DNA from 2 places in the Pseudomonas sp. HP_01 genome. Region 2 is predicted to be linked to the other one. Evidence: riboswitches for the same ligand, from Rfam matches in the RefSeq annotation. Region 2 holds a riboswitch; the other holds the start of a gene.
The links. Region 2 has a riboswitch for manganese ahead of ACYAR8_RS02715 (TMEM165/GDT1 family protein). Riboswitches for the same ligand answer to the same signal wherever they lie in the genome.
Positions count from the first base shown of each region.

Region 1: it holds a riboswitch for manganese, as region 2 does, so the genes downstream of both, mntP (manganese efflux pump MntP) here and ACYAR8_RS02715 (TMEM165/GDT1 family protein) in region 2, are expected to answer to the same signal.

Region 1 covers NZ_JBTOPV010000001.1:306,774-313,691, reverse strand. Annotated here, with positions in the region: gene ACYAR8_RS01395 (right-handed parallel beta-helix repeat-containing protein) at 144-1,895, shown strand; gene ACYAR8_RS01390 (DUF1835 domain-containing protein) at 2,172-3,413, shown strand; gene ACYAR8_RS01385 (GNAT family N-acetyltransferase) at 3,414-3,875, opposite strand; gene mntP (manganese efflux pump MntP) at 4,096-4,662, opposite strand; yybP-ykoY riboswitch at 4,675-4,836, opposite strand; gene ACYAR8_RS01375 (sensor histidine kinase) at 4,901-6,220, opposite strand; gene ACYAR8_RS01370 (YiiG family protein) at 6,654-6,918, shown strand, end outside.
Region 2 covers NZ_JBTOPV010000002.1:54,235-61,152, forward strand. Annotated here, with positions in the region: gene ACYAR8_RS02685 (autotransporter domain-containing protein) at 1-260, opposite strand, end outside; gene ACYAR8_RS02690 (1-acyl-sn-glycerol-3-phosphate acyltransferase) at 431-1,594, opposite strand; gene ACYAR8_RS02695 (CPXCG motif-containing cysteine-rich protein) at 1,809-1,991, shown strand; gene ACYAR8_RS02700 (putative signal transducing protein) at 1,991-2,251, shown strand; gene ACYAR8_RS02705 (SOS response-associated peptidase) at 2,303-2,947, shown strand; gene ACYAR8_RS02710 (M48 family metallopeptidase) at 3,102-3,920, shown strand; gene ACYAR8_RS02715 (TMEM165/GDT1 family protein) at 4,094-4,678, opposite strand; yybP-ykoY riboswitch at 4,768-4,888, opposite strand; gene ACYAR8_RS02720 (methyltransferase) at 4,929-5,927, opposite strand; gene ACYAR8_RS02725 (2-hydroxyacid dehydrogenase) at 6,024-6,918, opposite strand, start outside.

The sequences.
Region 1 (6,918 bases), on a different contig from region 2:
ATTTCGATCCTGTATCTGCGCTGAACGGGGAAAGACTGAGGACGGGATTCCCCACCGCTGGTCACATGGGCCGTCTGATGGCCCACCTTTCACACAGCATGCCCATACTGCCCCCCGTCTCTTCATTCAAAACGGAGCACGTTATGACACTGCAATTCAATGTCCGGGATTTTGGCGCAGTCGGTGATGGGCATACGTCCGACACCGCGGCCATTCAAGCCGCCATCGATGCTGCGGCAAAAGCCGGCGGCGGTGATGTTTATATTCCTGCCGGCACCTGGAGCCTGACCCCAGGCGCAAAGCCTGCCGACGGCGCCCTGATGCTCAAAAGCAACGTGTTCATCAAAGGTGAGGGCATGGGCAACACGGTGCTCAAGCTGGCTGATGGCACCGACCAGGCGGTCACCGGCATCATCCGCTCGGCGAGCGGCGAAGCGACCCACGATTTCGGCGTCAGTAACCTCACCCTCGACGGCAACCGCGATGCCACCAGCGGCAAGGTGGACGGCTGGTACAACGGCTTTCTGCCAGGCCAGCCGGGTCAGGACTCAAACGTCACGCTGTCCGGCGTCGAGATCCGCGACTGTTCGGGCTACGGCTTCGACCCCCACGAACGCACGGCGAACATGCTCATTGAAAACAGCGTGTCCCACGGCAACGGGCTGGACGGGTTCGTTGCCGACTACCTGATCGACAGCACGTTTCGCAATAACCTGGCCTACGACAATGACCGTCACGGCTTCAACATCGTCACGACCACCCACGATCTGGCGCTGCTGAACAACGTCTCCCACGACAATGGCGGCGGTGGCATCGTCGTCCAGCGCGGTAGCGAAAACATCCCCTCGCCGTACCACATCTCCATCGAAGGTGGCGAGGTATACGGCAACGCGGCTGAAGGCGTGTTGGTGAAACTGTCCAATGGCGTTGATATCAGCGGCGTGGACATTCACCACAACGGCACGTCCGGCGTGCGTGTGTATGGCAGCACGGACGTTGAGGTTCGCGGCAATCTGATCCACGAAAACGCGCAGAAAGCCGGCATCCCTGAAGTGCTGATCGAGCCGTTCGACGACCGCGGCGGCGTCTCCGGGAAACTTCATCCGGCTGACCACAACACCTTCGCCGACAACCTCATCACTGGCGGTGACAAAAGCACCTTCGGCGTGGCAGAGGAGGGCGGGCAGTCCGGCAGCAACTCGGTGTACGGCAACACCTTCGCGCATCTGCAGCAGGACGCCGTATCACTGCAAGGCGCGGGCGACCACGTCGGGACCAACCCCCTGCTGAATGCCATCGACGGCGGCAATGGCAGCGATGCCATCGTTGGAACGGCCAAGGCCGACTCGATCAATGGCAAGGACGGGGCAGACACCCTCAACGGCGGATCCGGAGCGGACTTGATCTGGGGAGGCGCCGGCCATGACCGATTGCTGGGCGGCAGCGGCAACGACACCCTGATCGGCGGCGCCGATGCCGACGTGCTGTTTGGCGGCGCGGGCTCGGATCTGTTTCTGTTTACCTCGGTGTCCGACAGCTACCGGACGGCGACCGCCAGCCATGCAGACCGCATCGGCGACTTCGATGCCGCTCACGACACCATCGACGTCTCGGGCCTCGGCTTTACCGGATTTGGCGACGGCCATGACGGCACCTTGAAGTTCACCACCAACGCCGAGCACACCCGGGTCTACCTGAAAGACCTGGACGCCGACGTGCAAGGGCATCGCTTCGAGCTGGTTCTGGACGGGGATTTCAACGCCGCGCTCCCTTCAAAATCCATGGTATTCGCCGACGCCCCGACGTCGCTGGCCAGCCCATCCGCCGCAGCGGATGCCGTTTCGGTGGAGCTGGTAGGCGTGGCTCAGGATCATCCGGAGACTGCGCTCGTTTGACGTAACGGCAGGCCCGTCCTTGCCCCTGCGCGCCAGCACGGGAGTGGACGGAGGGACGCACGCGCCGTGAGGTAATGCTCACGGCGTGATCCCGTTCAATTCCCGCCCCCGTTTCCGCCCCCACCTTTGCATCCTGCCGACCTTCCCGCTAAAGTCGCCATCCGGGCGTCTGCTGCGCCTGCGGTCCGCGCGAAGGGGTTTCCCAAGGCAAGCGTTGCACATTCACTCATTCCAGCTCCCGGCTTGTCGGCGGACCGAGCCCCGTAAGGAGTTGGCATGCCTGCCACGAATGCGTCCCGTCAACACGGTCTGCTCGATCTACCTGCGCTGCGCAAGCACGCAAAACGTCTTCTCAAAGCCCTGAAAAACAGCGAAGCGGATGACGCCCGGGCGCAACTGCGCGCGATGGGCCTGCCGGGCCCCGATTACCGGCTCGCCGACACCCAATGGCTGGTGGCCCGCGAAGCCGGATTCGCCAGTTGGCCCAAATTGATCGCCCATGCCGATGCCGTTGCATTTGCCGCCCGTCATCCGGATTTCACGGCGACGGGTGAAGCACTGGTTCAGCACTGGCGCTGCGGCAATGACATCGAGCGCAGCCTGCGCGTTGCTGGTTTCGCGGGTGCGTTCCAGATGTTCGACGACCCCATGGTCATGGGCCCTGTGCCGGCGTTGCCTGACGACGACTACTGGGCGGTGAGGGCAGTCTTTGCCCAGCAGGCGTTTGGGCTTTCAGCTCGAGATATTCAGCAGCGTCAGGCGATTCAGCGTGAGGCGTTGGCCCGTCTGAACGCTAACAGTGAACTGGTGCTGTGGTGCGAGGCCGATGCGTACGATCAGCTATTTCTGGTTCGGCTGCTGGCGAGTTTGCCCTGCGTCCCGCGCAGGCTGGAGCTGATCGAGATCAACCGCGTGCCCGGCGTCGAGCGATTCATCGGCATCGGCCAACTGGACCCGGACCTGCTCGCCTGGCTCTGGCCCCAGCGGCGCGCCATCGGTGAAGACGCCCTGACACTGGCCCGGCACGTATGGGCCGCCTACACCGCAGCGGACCCGACTCGCTGGGCCGAACTTGCGGCACAGCACCATTGCGCGCTGCCGCTGCTCGGTCCCGCGCTGGCAAGACAGCTGCAGGAACTGCCCGGCGCAGAGGATGGCTTGAGCCTGACCCAGCGGCTGACCCTGCGCATTCTCGCGGAGAAAGGCGAGATGCCCGCCGGCAAGGTGTTCGGTCATTTGATGATGACCTATGAGCCGCTGCCGTATCTGGGCGACATGATGTTCAACGCACTGCTCAGGGCTCTCATCGATGCACCGCAACCGCTGTTGCACGAACAAGCGGGCAGCGAATGGCCCAAACGGCTGGTCGGACTGACCGCGCTGGGTGAGGGCGTACTGCGCGGGGAAGTGAACTGGCTTGATCTTGAGCCAGTAGAGCGGTGGGTCGGCGGTGTGCAGATTGTTGCGGAGCGCTCGCCCTGGGTGGTCAGCGCAGAGGGGCGGGTGTGGCGACGGTGACTAGGCCGGAGACGTCAGCGACTTCTCCATGATGATCGTCCGTTCCTCACCGTGGTATTCATCCCGAACGGTCGAGTAGCCCAGTGACCGGTAAAAGCCCTCGGCCGTGATGGAAGAGGGCACGCGCAACCGACTGACGCCGTGGGAGATGGCGGCTGATTCAATGGCCGCCATCAAGGCGCGCCCGGCGCCTTGGCGCTGGTATGTCGGCGCGACGAATACGCTGCGGATGGTGGCTTGGTCGAGGCTTGCCGTGGCCATGATCTCTTCACCGAGGGTCGCCACGTACACCTGCCGCCGCGCCAGCAAACACAGGATCGCCGACGGGGAAAAACTCTGCTCCACCTGCGCAATCACGGCGGCTGAATAGTCCTGGCGATTGGACTCGCGCAGGGCGGCCACGATGACGCCGCTGATTGCGGCGGCGTCCTGATCTGTTGCCTTGCGGATCTGGGGGTTCATGGCGGTGCTCCTGCAAACACTGATAATCGCGACGACCCCTGCCGTCTGAAGTGTGCACTAGACGTCATCGCGAAATTCCTTGATTGCGGCCATGGCCGCGCAATTTTCTTTCAGTCCATCCAAAAAATCTTGAGTTTGGGCAGTTTTGCCGAATTTTTCTTCACTAGGGACAAACCTTTGCGCGGCCTCCAGTGACGGGATGGCACAACTGCCCCCCGCATTACGTCGCCGACAAATGCTCGTACAGGATCGTCGCGCCGACCAGCATCAGCACAATGCCGCCGATGATTTCAGCGCGTTTGCCCACCACAGTCCCCAGTACGCGGCCCAGCATCACGCCGATGGTGACCATGACCGTCGTAGCGATACCGATGGCGGCGGCAGCGATCAGGATATTGACGTTGACGAAGGCCAGGCCAACGCCAACAGCCAGTGCATCAATGCTGGTGGCGAAGGCCGTCACGGCCAGTATCAGGAAGGAGTGCTGGTTGGGCTTTTCTTCTTCGGCCTCTTCGTGCTTGAGGCCGTTGTAGATCATGTGCACGCCGAGTATCAGCAGAAGCGTGAAGGCAATCCAGTGATCCCAGTTCTCGACGTAGGACGTCGCGGCCTGGCCGATGAGCCAGCCGATCAGGGGCGTAATGCCTTCAATCACGCCGAAGATGATGCCGGTGCGCAGGGCTTCTACAAAACGAGGCTTGTGAAGGCTCGCGCCTTTACCGATAGCCGCTGCGAAAGCGTCCGTGGACATGGCCAAAGCGAGAAGAATCAGGGAAATCGGGTTCACGATTATGTTCCAGTCGGGCAATGAGTCAACGACGCAACCACACGCCCGACTTTAGGCATGGATGCATCGTTGGTCTCGCCAACCCGAAGGTGTTCGTGCCACGGCAGGCCGCCGAGAATGTTGACACGAACGCTCTGTGACAGTGAGTCCAGAGCAGGCTACTCCCCAACAAGGGCCGCCACTATACCGCGTGAATGTGAAAGAAATGTCGACGCGTGACGTTCAGTTCAGCGAGTCATCACACGGCTTGAACCGCTTCCGACGTTGCGATACAGCCCAGAATCCTCAAGTACAGGCTCACCGTCGTTCCGGCACCGGGGGCTGTGTCAATGCGCGCATCTCCGCCAGACTTGACCGCGAAATCCTTTGCCTGAGCCAATCCCAGCCCCGTGCCCTGGCCGGTGGCCTTGGTCGTGAACAGAGGCTCAAACACGCGGCCTGCTATTTCAGGTGCCATGCCGGGACCGTTATCTCGTACGCTGACAACCAGGTAGTCGCCCTGATGCAGCGATAAATCATCCTCTACATGCACCCAGCGCGTGGATACATGCACCTGACCGGTGCCGTTCAGGGCATCGCGCGCGTTGGCGAGGAGGTTCATCACCACCGCGTGAAGTTGGGCTTCCATGCAGAGCACGCCCCAGCCCCATTCGGCGAAATCGAACGTGAGGTCGATGGTTTCGCTCATCGAGTGACGCATCAGCGACTGGGCACCGTGAAGGCGAGCGGTCACATCGATGCAGATCAGTTCAGGCCCGTCACCGCGCACGCTCGACATCAAATAGCCAATCAGTTGCCGACCTTGCTCAACGGCCTGCAGCCCGGTTTCGGTGAAACGCTCGACGTCCACTGGCCGTCGGGAGCGCAGGCGGATCAGCTGAAACGCAGCGCTGACGCTTTGCAGCAAATTATTGAAGTCGTGGGCGATGCTCGCCGTCAGCATTCCCAGTGATGAAATGCCCCTCGAGTTATCCAGCAGCGGGGTGACTTCGTTCTGGCTTTGCTCGGCTTGCCTGAATTGGTCCTGAAGTTGGGTCAGTTGCTTTGCGCGTTGCGTGCCAAGCCACCGGGCTTCGAGCAAGGCAGCCGCCTGCCGGGCCAGCGCCTGCAAGGCAAGGGCGTGGCGTTCGCTCAGTTGCCGGGACTGGGTATCGATCACGCAGACGGTGCCCAATGCGACGCCGCTGTCCGTGACAATGGGCGCACCGGCATAGAAACGAATGAAGGGTGGACCGAGCACCAGCGGGCTGGAAGCAAATCGAGGGTCGAGGGTGGCGTCTTCGACCACCAGTACCTCGGCGGGGTCAAGAATCGCATGGCCGCAGAAGGCCAGGTCCCTGTGGGTTTCCTGCACCCCGAGGCCGATGCAGGCTTTGAACCACTGGCGCTCCCGATCGACCAGCGACACCAGCGCAATGGGCGCGTCGCACAGGGTGGTGGCCAGCAGGACGATGTCGTCGAATGCCTGCTCGTCGGCACTGTCCAGCACGTCCAGGTGTTCGAGCGAGAGGACACGCTCTTCCTCGTTGAAAGGAAAGGGGGCGGGATGGTGGGCCATCGATACTCTGCGTTAATAAATAAATAATTGCGCATCATGCGCTGTGCCCTGTTGACCCGCAAGGGCCACTTATAAGGACAGCAAGTCCGAAGGTACCGACGAAGCGGCCGGTTGATCAAGGCGTTGGCGGTCATGCAGGGAACCTGCCCCTGGCGCCAACGTTGATGGGTGACTCCTCCACGCAGTTGGCGGCGACCTGTGAAGAAATGCATGCCGTCACCGGGGGGCGATCAACTTGATGGTCGCCAATGTCCAGTCCAGCTCCGCCGAAGTGAGATCCCTGGCTGTCACGGATTCGATCATCCCCCCTGAACCATTCCCGAACCGGTTTCCCCATCGTTAATTCTTTTTGTGACGGCTTCACGCCGTGAAATACTTCGGCCGGGGCGTGGATTTGGTTGCACGCGCTATCACGAATCAAGGAGCTACTGGAGTGAACAAAGGGATCAAGGCTGTAACGCTGGGGATGTTGGTGACCGCACTCGTCCTGCCGCTGGTGGCGTGTGACAAAAAAAACACTACAGATACAAAGCCTGTTCCACAGGCCGATTCCAGGGTCGTTGAAGAGGACCCCGACACGCAATTGAGCACCAAGTTGAGCGCTTACGTGGACTGCTTCAATACCACCGATGGCTCGGTGCGCGACAGTGCCGACCGTTATGTCAGCTGGATCGACGATCTGGATGCAGGGCCGACAG
Region 2 (6,918 bases):
GTTTCCTGGGCGAGGGTGCGAGTGTTGGCACGGTCGACCACGATCTGCAGGTTGCGCCTCAGCAGACTCTGACCCAGGGCGGTCGGTGTGCCCGTGTCCCACGTCGCGCCGGTCGTCCACAACGTGTCGAATCCGGACAGCAGGTCGACACCGTTGATGGTGTTGTCACCCGAACGGCTCGCTGCCTGAACCGACACGGCGAGCACTGAAAGTACCAGGGAAGACACCATGACATGGGCAACCGGTTTGCTGGATCGCATAGCGTACGCCTTCACTCGTTTGGATAGGCGACGACCTTAGCGAGCAAGTCTTACGCTTGAGTGTGTCAGCGGTGACACATTTGTGAAGGCTGATATCGCCAAGGCAACGCAGGCGCACAACGACAAACGGCGCCTTGAGGGCGCCGTTTATTCGGGGGAGGGAAGGGGGCTTAAAGCGGCAACCCGGCCTTCACTCTGTACTGGTTGCGGACCGGCATCGCATATTGCTGAATCAGAAACGGACGATGCTCGGCAGGGCAGCCATTGAGGCGGCGCTGCCATTCGTCTTCGGCGCGGTCCAGCTCGTCCGCCGGAAACACGTCAGCGGCCTTCGGCACCTTCAGCGCCGGCTCGGCGTCGGCCCACTGCGCGTACGCCAGGTAGTGGACCGGGAACAGTCGATAGCCGCCGAGGATCTGCCGGTCCATCTCGATGGCCAGTAGCTTGGTGTCCTCGAACAGTTCGGTGATCGGCGGGGCAAAGTTCACGTGCACGCGGCCTTTGTAGCCGGTGATTCCCAGTGCGATGCTGACGTCGTCCTCACCCGGCACTTTGGTGTAACTGCCGGTGGTGGCGCGGATATACAGCTCTCGCGCCTTGGCGTGATCGCACGGGTCGTATTCATAGCTGATCGACACCGGCGTCAGGTTCAATGACTGAATGACCTCGCCAAACGGCTCGTCCTTGCGGCTCATGTGGAACATCTTGAGGATGGCCGATTCGGTGCGGTCATCGCCGTCTTTGGCGCGGCCTTCCGCCTGGGCGATCCAGATCGACTGGCAGTCATTGCGAATGGAGTGATTGATGTACGCCGACAGCAACTGGTAGGCCGCCATCTTCTCGCGACGCCCTATGATCGAGCGGTGCACGATGAAGCTTTTGTTCAGGCGCATCAGGTCGCTGACGAAAGGCTTCTGCAGGAGGTTGTCGCCAATGGCAATGCGCGGCGTTGGCAGGCCCGCGTGGTAAACCGCATAGTTGACGAAAGCCGGGTCCATCACGATGTCGCGATGGTTGGCCAGAAACAGGTACGCCACCCCAGACTTGAACTGCTCAACGCCGGTGTAGGTCACACCGTCAGTGGCGCGTTCGATGGTGTGATCGACGTAATGCTCGACCTTGTCCTGCAGGGCCGCGACGGTGTCGATGCCGGCGAACTGGCGACGCAGCTTGCGCGCGATGGCCGGTTGCAGAATCCAGCCGAGGGAGCCGGCCAGGCGCGGAAATCGGAAATGCGTGAGGATCGCGAGGAGTGCTTTGTCGCCCAGCAGCCGATCAAGCACGGCTTTTACTTCGCTGTCGTCGTACGGTCGGATGGCATCGAATTCGCCCATCATGCTCTCTTGTCGGAAACGGCTAAGGTAAAGAAGGTCGAGTCCGGTGCAGCAGCGAGTCACGACACCGCAGGCGTGATGCCTGGGCGGCGGCCGCGCAACAAGGCGGCTTCGCTAAAAGTGTCGACTCAGGCTGATGCCCGGATGCTGAGGAATAAAGCTCGACCCGCAAGCAAGTGGGCGATTATACGCAAAACTGGGCCCGGAGACTGGTATGCAGGAAATACAGGATTATGACTGCCCTTATTGCGGCGAACCGGTGGAGGCGGTGCTGGATTTGTCCGGCGGCGATCAGACCTACATTGAGGATTGCCCCGTCTGCTGCCGGCCGATCAACTTCAGTCTGCAGACCGATGGGGAAACGTGGACGCTGGACGTCCGCAGCGAGAACGAGTGATGCGCAAGATTTATGAGCCTGAACACCTGATGGAAGGCGAGCTGTTGCAGGCCATGCTTGCCAGTGAAGGCATCGAGTCCCACATCACCGGTCGGCACCTGCTGGGTGCCGTTGGGGATCTGCCGGCGTTCGGGTTGCTGGGCCTGACGGTCGATGACGACCAGGCCGAGCGGGCGCGTCAGTTGATCACCGAGTACAATGCCGCCTTTCCGCTGCCCGGCGACGAGCCGGACAGCTACCCCGATGTGTTGCTGTGCTGAATCCGGTTCGCGCGCGCCTCATTCGCTTTTCAAAAGAGTTGTGCTGAACCCATGTGTGGACGTTATGCGCTGTTTCGTTGGTCGCCTGCCTTTGCGGCCTTGCCCGGATTTCCGAGCGATCAGCAAGCGCAGTGGAATATTTCTCCTGCTGCGACCGTCCTGATGGTCCGGGCGGCGGCGGGCGAGGTCGAGGAGGGCGCCGAGCGCGGACGTGAAGTGGCGCGGGCACGCTGGGGGCTGACGCCGCCCTGGCTGACCGACATGTCCCGCACGCCGGCCCATGCCCGCGCTGAAACCGTGGCCGAGCAGCCGATGTTCAAGCAGGCTTTTCGGGAGCGACGCTGTCTGCTGCCGGCCAACGGTTTTTATGAATGGCGTGGCAGCGTTCGCAAGCGGCCGTTCTGGCTGACGCCGGCCGAAGGATCGACGCTTTATTTCGCGGCGATCTGGGAAGCCTATCCCGTAGAAGGCCACACCTACCTGAGCGTTGCCGTGGTCACGCAGTCGGCCATGAGCCAGCGTCGACCGTTGATTCTCGACGATGAAGGGCAACGCGCCTGGCTTGATCCGGACTGCCCGCTGATCACGTTGCAATCATTGCTCGCCGCCCCGCAGACGCAACTGCGCGAACGGCCGCTGGCCAATCTGGTGAATGATCCGAAGCTCAACGCGCCGGAATGCCTGACGCCGCTGTAGCACTGTCTCTTGCGGTATAAACCGCGATCCCGTTATTTCTTCCCTGTTACACAGGCGCGTTTTCCTGCGCCTTTTCGCCTGGCAGACGGCTGGCATCTGGTGCTCAGCCCGGGTATTGCCTAGGATGGCGCGATTGTTTCGAAGGAGATACGAAATGCGCGGGATTTTTGCTCTTTGTGGTGTGACGGCAGCTTTGTTGATGGCCGGGTGTCAGGCGGTCAATACCACCACCGGCGATTCGGTGGGTGTCGAGCGCAAGCAATACATGTTCAGCATGCTGTCGACTGACGAAGTCAACAAGATGTACGCCCAGTCGTATCAGCAGACGGTCAGCGAAGCGTCATCCAAAGGCGTGCTCGACAACAGCAGCGCCGAGGGCAAGCGTGTTCAGGCCATCGCCAAGCGTCTGATTGCCCAGGCGCCGAAATTGCGGCCCGACGCGGCGCAGTGGCAGTGGGACGTGAACCTGATCAAAAGCGACGAGCTGAATGCCAACTGCGGTCCCGGCGGCAAGATCATTGTGTACAGCGGCCTGATCAATACGCTGAAGCTCAGCGATGATGAACTGGCAGCGGTCATGGGCCACGAAATCGCCCACGCTTTGCGTGAACACGGTCGTGAAGCCATGTCCAAGGCCTATGGTGTGCAGATGGCGAAGCAGGGCGCCGGTGCATTGTTGGGTTTGGGCCAGGACAGTCTGGCATTGGCCGATACCGTGGTCGATTACAGCCTGACGCTGCCGAACAGTCGGGCCAATGAAAACGAAGCGGACTTGCTGGGCCTCGAACTCGCGGCGCGCGCCGGTTACAACCCGAACGCCGCGATCACGCTGTGGCAGAAGATGGAAGCCCAAGGCGGCGCGTCGCAGCCTGAATTCATGAGCACCCACCCGGCCTCGTCCAACCGCATCGCCTCGTTGCAGGCGGCGATCCCGAAAGTGATGCCGTTGTATCAGCAGGCACCGAAGGGCTGATCATCGCCTGATCCCGATAGGTGAGCTGGCGCGCCGTTTTTCGGAGCGGGTTGGTGCATGAAACGCTGTAGGAGTGAGCTTGCTCGCGATCATCGAATAGTCGCCGCGTATCTGCGGAACGATTGACGAGCCTCGCGAGCAAGCTCACTCCTACAAAGGCATGGGGTCTGTGATTACACCCAGCCGCTGATCTGCATCGCCTTGTACACCGCAACGATCGCCAGAATGAAAAACGCACCCGCCGCCAGGCGACGAATCAACGTCAGTGGCAGTTTCTCCGCGGCGAAATTCCCCGCCAGCACCACCGGCACATTGGCCAGCAACATGCCCAGCGTCGTGCCCAGGATTACCAGCCACAAGCTTGGGTATTGCGCCGCCAGCATGACGGTCGCGATCTGTGTCTTGTCGCCGATTTCCGCGATGAAAAATGCGATCAGCGTGGTCAGGAAGGGGCCGAACTTGCGACTGGTACTGGCTTCATCATCGTCCAGCTTGTCCGGAACCAGCGTCCACAGCGCCGTGGCGGTAAAGCTGGCGGCCAGTATCCAGTGCAGGACGGCGTCCGAAAGGTAGCTGCTGAACCATGCGCCAACGGCGCCGGCTGCGGCGTGGTTGGCCAGCGTGGCGGCGACAATCCCGGCAATGATGGGCCACGGCTTGCGGAAGCGAGCGGCGAGAACGAGCGCGAGGAGTTGGGTCTTGTCACCGATTTCAGCCAGTGCGACGACAGCGGTGGGGACCAACAGGGATTCCAGCATCAGGGTTTTCCTAAGGGGCGGGTCAACACGGCTATGACACGTACAACCTCCCCGCCCCGGGTCAGGATGTTCGTGTCATAGGTCTTGTCAAACCACCGATCCGTCTGAGCGGATCTGGGGTCGCACGCACCATGGTCTGAGGACCAAGTATGTTGATGCGTGCCGGACGAGCATGGCGCTCGTGGGAGACTACTCCCCTAGGACGGTGCGGATTCTGCCTACACGTCTCGTGTTCGGCAAGTGCTAATTATCACGCACGTTTCGCACGGTAAATCCGGAAACCCTGGCCCTCGGCCATGATCGCGCACGGCCCGAGATGCGACTCGATGATCGGCTGATAGCGCAGGAAACTATTGGCAACCAGACGCAATTCGCCGCCTTTTCTCAGATGTTCACGTGCTTTTTTCAGCAGGTTCTCGGTCGCGGCGTAGTCGGTATGCACGCCAGTATGGAACGGCGGATTGGTCAGAATCACGTCCAGGTCGTTCGGCGCGGCGTCGATTCCGTTGCCCGTCAGCACGTCGGCTTCGAGGCCATTGGCAGCCAGGGTCATGCGGCTGCTGGCAGTGGCGAACGCGTCGACATCCAGCATCGTCACTGTCGTTTCGGGGTAACGGCGTTTCACCGCCGCACCGAGAACGCCCGCGCCACAGCCGAAGTCCAGCAGATGGCCGGTGGGAAGGCGGTCGATGTTTTCCAGCAACAGCGCCGAACCCCGGTCCAGGCGGCCGTGGCTGAACACGCCTGGCAGACTCACCACCTTCAACGCGCCGCCTTCGATTTCAATGTCGAAGCGTTTAGCCAGGCTGTCGAGTTCAACGGCTGGCGGAGGCGATTCGACGGTGACTTGCCAGAGCTGGCAATGACGGGCGCTGTCGAGCTTGCGCGTGCGCCCGAACGGACTCAGCTGGCGGGCCGCGGCTTCAATGCCGCCGCGTTTTTCACCCACAAGAAACAGCTCACGTCCGGCCAGGCGGGAAGCGAGCGCGTTGATGAGGTAATCGGCGAGGTCGCGGGCCTTGGGCAAGAACAGCACCGCGGCATCAAAGGGTTCGGCCGGGGCTTCGGTGCCGAAGTGCACGCGCTCCGGGAATCGGGTACCGAGGGTATCGAAATCCCCAGCGTGCCAGCTCCAGCCGCGTGCATTGGGCAGTGTGCTCAGCAGATCGTCGGCGGGGAGGCCGGTCAGCAACAAGGAGCCCCGAAACAAGTCGGCCTGCCGGAGTAACACTTCACTGCGCGGGTCCATCATCGGCTCCTCAAAAAAAGGGCGAAGTTTAACAGGCCTGCCACGCCGCGCACGTGCCCTGTGCAACGGCGTGGCGGGGCTGCAAAGCGCTGCGTGTCAGCTCACGACCCGAACGGGTTCGCCTGCATAAAACGCCAAAGCGTTTTCGTTGATCTGTCCGACGATGCGCTGCCGCGCTTCCTGGCTACCCCATGCGCTGTGGGGCGTGATGATCAAGCGTGGAATATCGCCGGACAGCAGCGGGTTGCCATTCACCGGAGGCTCGACTGTCAGCACGTCGGTGGCCGCGCCGCCAAGATGGCCGTTGCGCAGTGCATCGGCCAGTGCCTGCTCGTTGATCAAGCCGCCCCGCGCAGTGTTGACGATGAAGGCTTTCGGTTTCAGCAGGCTCAGCTCATGGGCGCCGATCATGTCCCGAGTGTGCTCGTTGAGCGGGCAGTGCAGGGTGATGGCGTCGACCTGTGGCAGCAGCTCATTCAGCGGCACGCGATCACCTCGGGCAGGGCGACCGGGAATCTGACCCGACAGCACGCGCATGCCGAAGGCTTCCGCCAGCTTCGCGACGGCGCCGCCCAGTTCGCCATGGCCCAGTAGGCCCAGTGTCTTGCCTTCCAGCTCGACGATGGGGAAATCCAGCAAGCAGAACTGCTTCGATTTTTGCCACTGGCCCTGTTGAATCGCTTTTTGATAGTCAGGCAACCGGGTGGCCATCGCCAGCAGCAACATCATTGCGTGCTGGGCCACGGAGGGCGTGCCATAGCCCTGACAATTGCTCACCACCACACCGTGTTTACGCGCGGCATCGAGGTCGACATTGTTGACGCCGGTTGCGGTCACCAGCACCAGTTTCAGATTCGGGCAGGCGGCGAACGTGTCGGCATCGATCATGATCTTGTTGGAAATGGCCACGTCGGCGTCCTTCAGGCGCTCGGCCACCTGATCGGCCGGGGTGCTCGCGTGCAGCACCAGTTCGCTGAAGGTTTCACGCCAC